3 regions of the Enterobacter sp. KBR-315C3_2022 genome follow, and region 2 is predicted to be linked to each of the others. Evidence: predicted binding sites of a transcription regulator. Region 2 holds the regulator's gene; each other region holds the start of a gene.
What was found. The regulator CRP, encoded in region 2, controls carbon source genes, mostly activating them, when cyclic AMP is high. The targets are predictions, from matches to a motif close to ATGTGANNNNNNTCACAT.

Region 1 (2,273 bases), on a different contig from region 2:
AGATTCCATATCCAGGTGGTTTGTGGGTTCATCCATCACCAGGATATTCGGTTTTTCCATCATCAGCTTGCCGAACAGCATGCGGCCTTTTTCACCACCGGAGAGCACTTTCGCGGGCTTTTTAATGTCGTCCTGGCTGAACAGCAGACGGCCCAGAATGCTGCGCACCGCCTGCTCGTCGTCGCCTTCCTGCTTCCACTGGCTCATCCAGTCGAAAACGGTCAGATCGTTTTCAAACTCGTACTCGTGGTCCTGCGCGTAGTAGCCAATCTGCGCGTTCTCGGACCACTTAACGGTACCGGTGTCCGGCTGCAGTTCACCGACCAGCGTTTTCAGCATGGTCGATTTACCCACGCCGTTCGCGCCGAGGATGGCAATCTTCTCGCCCACTTCCAGCAGCAGGTTAAAGTTTTTAAACAGCGGGCCGCTTTCAAAGCCTTTAGATAAGGCTTCCACTTCCAGCGCGTTACGGAACAGCTTCTTGTCCTGCTCGAAGCGGATGAACGGGTTCTGACGGCTGGAGGCCTTAACTTCGTCCAGCTTGATTTTGTCAATCTGGCGGGCGCGAGAGGTCGCCTGGCGCGATTTAGAGGCGTTGGCGCTAAAGCGGCTGACGAAGGACTGCAGGTCCGCGATCTGCGCCTTTTTCTTGGCGTTGTCGGCCAGCAGACGCTCGCGCGCCTGGGTCGCCGCCGTCATGTATTCGTCGTAGTTGCCCGGATACACGCGCAGCTCGCCGTAGTCCAGATCCGCCATGTGCGTACAGACCATGTTCAGGAAGTGACGGTCGTGCGAGATGATGATCATGGTGCTGTCGCGGTCGTTCAGCGTCTGCTCCAGCCAGCGGATGGTGTCGATGTCCAGGTTGTTCGTCGGTTCATCGAGCAGCAGAATGTCCGGGTTCGAGAACAGCGCCTGCGCCAGCAAAACGCGCAGCTTCCAGCCCGGCGCTACTTCGCTCATTGGCCCGTAGTGCTGTTCAACCGGAATGCCCACGCCCAGCAGCAGCTCGCCCGCACGCGCTTCCGCAGAGTAACCGTCCATTTCGCCGTACTGCGTTTCCAGGTCGGCAACCTTGTAGCCGTCCTCTTCGCTCATTTCAGCCAGCGCGTAGATGCGATCGCGCTCCTGCTTCACTTCCCACAGCTCGCCGTGCCCCATGATCACGGTGTCGAGCACGGTGAACTCTTCAAAGGCGAACTGATCCTGACGCAGCTTACCGATGCGCTCGTTAGGATCGAGCGACACGTTGCCGAGCGTCGGCTCCAGGTCGCCGCCGAGGATTTTCATAAAGGTGGATTTACCGCTACCGTTGGCGCCAATCAGGCCGTAACGGTTGCCGCCGCCAAATTTGACGGAAATGTTTTCGAACAGCGGCTTACTGCCAAACTGCATAGTGACGTTGCTGGTAACTAACACGGGGAGATTCCTGCGAAAAGTGTGATAAACGCGGCATTATGCCACAATTCCGAAATGAGATCCCGTGTTGCAGCCATCCACTAAACTTTAACAAATTCGAAAAAAATGTGATTTCGTACACATCTGAATTCCCTGTGGGCAGGAATGCACATATAATGCGCTCCCATCACAGATTCAGACTTCTCAACTAACCGCCAGAGTGGCAAAGATACCTCGCATAACATGAACATGAAATTAACAACGCTTTTTGCGGCGGCGTTAGCCGTAGTAGGTTTTTGCAAAACCGCTTCTGCGGTAACGTATCCTCTGCCGACAGACGGAAGCCGTCTGGTAGGTGAAAACCAAGTGGTGACGGTGCCGGAAGGCAACACCCAGCCGCTGGAGTATTTTGCCGCGCAGTATCAGCTCGGCCTGTCCAACATGCTGGAAGCGAACCCGGGCGTTGACCCGTACCTGCCTAAAGCGGGGACCGTGCTGAATATCCCTCAGCAGCTGATCCTGCCGGATACCGTTCATGAAGGTATCGTGATCAACAGCGCTGAAATGCGCCTGTACTACTACCCGAAAGGCACCAACACCGTGATCGTGCTGCCAATCGGTATCGGCCAGCTGGGTAAAGATACCCCGCTGAACTGGACCACCAAAGTTGAGCGTAAGAAAGCGGGCCCAACCTGGACGCCAACGGCCAAAATGCACGCGGAATACATCGCGGCGGGCGAGCCGCTGCCAGCGGTAGTTCCTGCTGGCCCGGACAACCCGATGGGCCTGTACGCGCTGTACATTGGCCGTCTGTACGCTATCCACGGCACCAACGCCAACTTCGGCATCGGCCTGCGCGTCAGCCACGGCTGCGT
Region 2 (2,273 bases):
GTGGCGCTGCGCTTACCGAGCCTACGGTCGTGCTTTTGTAGGGCGGGTCAGCGAAGCGCCACCCGCCAAAAAATCACGCCGCGATCACTTCATACGAATGGGTAATATTCACCGCTTTCTCCAGCATGAGCGCCACTGAACAGTATTTCTCCGCAGAAAGGTCTACTGCCCGCGATACCGCCGCATCTTTTAGCTCTTTACCGGTGACGATAAAGTGCAGGTTGATGTGCGTGAACAGCCGCGGCGCCTCTTCACGACGCTCCGACGTCAGCTTAACCTCGCAGTTGGTCACGTCCTGACGGCCTTTCTGCAGGATAGACACCACGTCAATCGCGCTGCATCCGCCTGCCGCCATCAGCACCATCTCCATCGGGCTTGGCGCTTTATCGCCGGAGTTGCCGTCCATCAAAATCTGGTGGCCGGAAGCGGACTCGCCCAGGAAGGTTAACCCTTCAACCCATTTCACACGCGCTTGCATAATGATTAACTCCAACGTTGCATTTTTGGTGACAGATTACGCGTGCGTTACATTTCTCGCAACGGAAGGCGACCTGCATCATGCTGAAGCGAGACACCAGGAGACACGCGGCAAAAGCTATGCTAAAACACTCGGGATGCTACAGTAATACATTGACGTTACACATGTATGCAGAGGACATCAAACTTTACTGGCTGCGACACATTAGACGGCCGACTTCCCAGGTATGGGTAAGAATTCGATTGCAAACCCAGAGTCAGGATGCAACGTATGGCTCTGGAGACAGCTTATAACAGAGGATAACAGCGCATGGTGCTTGGCAAACCGCAAACAGACCCAACTCTCGAATGGTTCTTGTCTCATTGCCACATTCATAAGTACCCATCGAAGAGCACGCTGATTCACCAGGGTGAAAAAGCGGAAACGTTGTATTACATCGTTAAAGGCTCGGTGGCAGTGCTGATCAAAGATGAAGAAGGGAAAGAGATGATCCTTTCTTATCTGAACCAGGGCGATTTCATCGGTGAACTGGGCCTGTTTGAAGAAGGCCAGGAACGTAGCGCCTGGGTTCGTGCAAAGACAGCATGTGAAGTGGCTGAAATTTCTTACAAGAAGTTCCGTCAGCTGATCCAGGTTAACCCGGACATCCTGATGCGTCTTTCTTCCCAGATGGCGCGCCGTCTGCAGGTTACGTCGGAGAAAGTGGGTAACCTCGCCTTCCTGGACGTTACCGGCCGTATCGCGCAGACCCTGCTGAACCTGGCGAAACAGCCGGACGCGATGACCCACCCTGACGGCATGCAAATTAAAATTACCCGTCAGGAGATTGGTCAGATCGTCGGTTGCTCCCGCGAAACGGTGGGCCGCATCCTGAAAATGCTGGAAGATCAGAACCTGATCTCTGCGCACGGTAAAACCATTGTGGTTTACGGAACCCGTTAATTCCGGTCAAACGGCGTGCCACCGCAGGGTGTCACGCCGTTTTTGTCTCTATTCCCCATGTGGCGCAGGCTGATCTATCACCCGGAAGTTAACTACGCACTGCGACAAACGCTGGTGTTGTGCCTGCCCGTGGCCGTTGGCCTCATTCTTGGACATCTCCAGCAGGGGCTGCTGTTTTCCCTGGTGCCCGCCTGCTGCAACATTGCCGGGCTGGACACGCCGCACAAGCGCTTTTTCAAACGACTTATAATTGGCGGCTGCCTGTTTGCTGGCTGTAGCCTCGCCGTTCAGCTGCTGCTGGCGCGCGATATTCCGCTGCCGCTGATTTTAACCGTGCTGGCGATGACGCTCGGCGTCACCGCGGAAATCAGTTCCCTGCACGCGCGCCTGCTGCCCGCCTCGCTGATCGCCGCCATCTTCACCCTGAGCCTTGCGGGCAATATGCCGGTGTGGGAGCCGCTGCTGATCTACGCCCTCGGCACGCTGTGGTACGGCGTGTTCAACTGGTTTTGGTTCTGGCTGTGGCGGGAACAGCCGCTGCGCGAATCCCTGAGCCTGCTCTACGTGCAGCTGGCCGACTACTGCGAAGCCAAATACACCCTGCTCACGCAGCATACCGACCCGGAAAAATCCCTGCCGCCGCTGCTGACCCGCCAGCAGAAGGTGGTGGATCTCATCAGCCAGTGCTACCAGCAGCTGCACATGCTCGCCGCCAATAAAAACCACGAGTACAAGCGGCTGCTGCGCATCTTCCAGGTGGGGCTGGACCTGCAGGAGCACATCTCCGTCAGCCTGCACCATCCGCAGGAGGTGCAGAAGCTGGTCGAGCGCAGCCACGCGGAAGCGGTGATCC
Region 3 (2,273 bases), on a different contig from region 2:
CGTTGATTCTTGATAAAGTCTTGAAGACGCACGCTGCGTCTTACCTGAAACCTTTTGCGGCCATTGCTAACGTGGTGTCGAGCATTCGGTTAGCAAAGCCCCATTCGTTATCACACCAGACCAGCGTCTTGATAAGGTGTGCACCACTCACGCGCGTTTGTGTGCCATCGACAATGGCGCTGTGCGGGTCGTGGTTAAAATCTACTGAGACCAACGGTAATTCCGTATAGTCAACTATACCATGAAATGCACCCTGTGCCGCTTTTTGCAGCAACATGTTGACTTCACAGGCTTTTACCGGTTTCTTCACGGTAACGCTGAGGTCGATTGCGGTGACGTTAATCGTAGGAACGCGCACGGCAATCGCTTCAAAGCGGTCGTTAAACTGCGGGAAAATACGGGTGATCCCCGCAGCGAGTTTGGTATCAACCGGAATGATGGACTGGCTCGCCGCGCGAGTGCGTCGCAGGTCCGGGTGATAGGCGTCGATAACCTGCTGATCGTGCATGGCGGAGTGGATCGTGGTTACGGTGCCGGACTCTATGCCATACGCATCGTCTAACAGTTTAATGACCGGAATAATGCAGTTGGTGGTGCAGGAGGCGTTGGAGACGATGCGGTGTTCGGCCTGAAGCTCAAGGTGGTTTACGCCGTAAACGACGGTAGCGTCGAGGTCGTGACTGCCGGGATGGGAGAACAGCACTTTTTTCGCCCCGGCGGCCAGATGCGCTTCACCGTGTTCGCGGTTGCCATACGCGCCGGTACAGTCAAGCACCACGTCCACGCCCAGTTCACGCCACGGCAGCTCTTCTATGCCGGGCTCGTGCAGCACGCGAATCACATCGTCACCGACAAAAAGCTGGTCTCTTTCCTGGCGAACATCCCAGGCAAAGCGCCCATGGCTGGTGTCATATTTCAACAAATGCGCCATGCCCGTAGCATCCGCCAGTTCATTGATTGCCACCACGGTGATTTCCGCACGACGCCCGGATTCATACAAAGCACGAACCACGTTGCGCCCGATGCGGCCGAAGCCATTAATCGCTACGCGTACGGTCATAGATCTCCTGCAACGCTTTCCCTGAATGTGAGGTGGCTGAAAGAGTAATCCAGCGACGCCCGAAGGGGAATGCCTGCCTGTCACAAACTGCGATTGATTGGTCATTTGTCGAACATTTAATCGACTGAAACGCTTCAGCAAGAATAAGCGAATCGGGGAATAAAAGGAATGTCTGTCCAGACCAATAAGACAGCTATATGACTTGCGTCACATTTTTGGTGGAATAATTTACAGTGCCGTTACAGGAATCAGGAATAGCAGATACAAAAAAGCCGGGCGGCGCTTGCGCTTACCCGGCCTACATTTTAGCGCCGTTTGCAGGCCCGGTAAGCGCAAGCGCCACCGGGCAAAACGGTGATTACAGCAGTTCTTTCGCCTTAGCGACAACGTTCTCAACGGTGAAGCCAAACTCTTCGAACAGCAGCTCTGCCGGAGCAGACTCACCGAAGGTGGTCATGCCGACGATCGCGCCGTTCAGGCCCACGTATTTGAACCAGTAGTCAGCGATACCCGCTTCAACCGCCACGCGAGCGGAAACCGCTTTCGGCAGCACGGATTCACGGTAGGCTGCATCCTGCTTGTCGAATGCGTCGGTAGACGGCATGGAGACCACGCGCGCCTTCACGCCTTCGGCAGTCAGTTTTTCCCACGCGGCCACCGCCAGCTCAACTTCAGAACCGGTGGCGATGAAGATCAGCTCTGGCTGACCCGCGCAGTCTTTCAGCACGTAGCCGCCGCGAGCGACGTTAGCCAGCTGCTCTTCAGTACGCTCCTGCTGCGCCAGGTTCTGACGGGAGAGGATCAGCGCGGTTGGGCCGTCGTGACGCTCAACGCCGTATTTCCACGCCACCGCGGATTCCACCTGGTCACACGGACGCCAGGTAGACATGTTCGGGGTTACGCGCAGGGAAGCCACCTGCTCTACCGGCTGGTGAGTTGGGCCGTCTTCGCCCAGACCGATGGAGTCGTGGGTGTAGACCATCACCTGACGCTGTTTCATCAGCGCGGCCATACGCACGGCGTTACGCGCGTATTCAACGAACATCAGGAAGGTAGAGGTGTACGGCAGGAAACCGCCGTGCAGGGAGATACCGTTGGCAATGGCGGTCATACCAAACTCACGCACGCCGTAATGGATATAGTTACCCGCGGTGTCTTCGTTGATTGGCTTAGAACCGGACCACAGGGTCAGGTTAGACGGCGCCAGGTCAGC

Region 1: AB8804_RS05690 (ABC-F family ATPase) is a predicted target of CRP. The motif match lies at 1,525-1,542, and genes of this name have one in related genera.
Region 3: epd (erythrose-4-phosphate dehydrogenase) is a predicted target of CRP. The motif match lies at 1,256-1,273, and genes of this name have one in related genera.

The regions. Positions count from the first base shown of each region.
Region 1 is NZ_JBGKEB010000003.1:267,287-269,559, forward strand. Features, by position in the region: gene AB8804_RS05690 (ABC-F family ATPase) at 1-1,419, opposite strand, end outside; gene ldtB (L,D-transpeptidase) at 1,642-2,273, shown strand, end outside.
Region 2 is NZ_JBGKEB010000020.1:47,304-49,576, reverse strand. Features, by position in the region: gene AB8804_RS18360 (OsmC family protein) at 74-478, opposite strand; gene crp (cAMP-activated global transcriptional regulator CRP) at 788-1,420, shown strand; gene AB8804_RS18350 (YccS/YhfK family putative transporter) at 1,478-2,273, shown strand, end outside.
Region 3 is NZ_JBGKEB010000014.1:91,718-93,990, forward strand. Features, by position in the region: gene epd (erythrose-4-phosphate dehydrogenase) at 41-1,060, opposite strand; gene tkt (transketolase) at 1,419-2,273, opposite strand, start outside.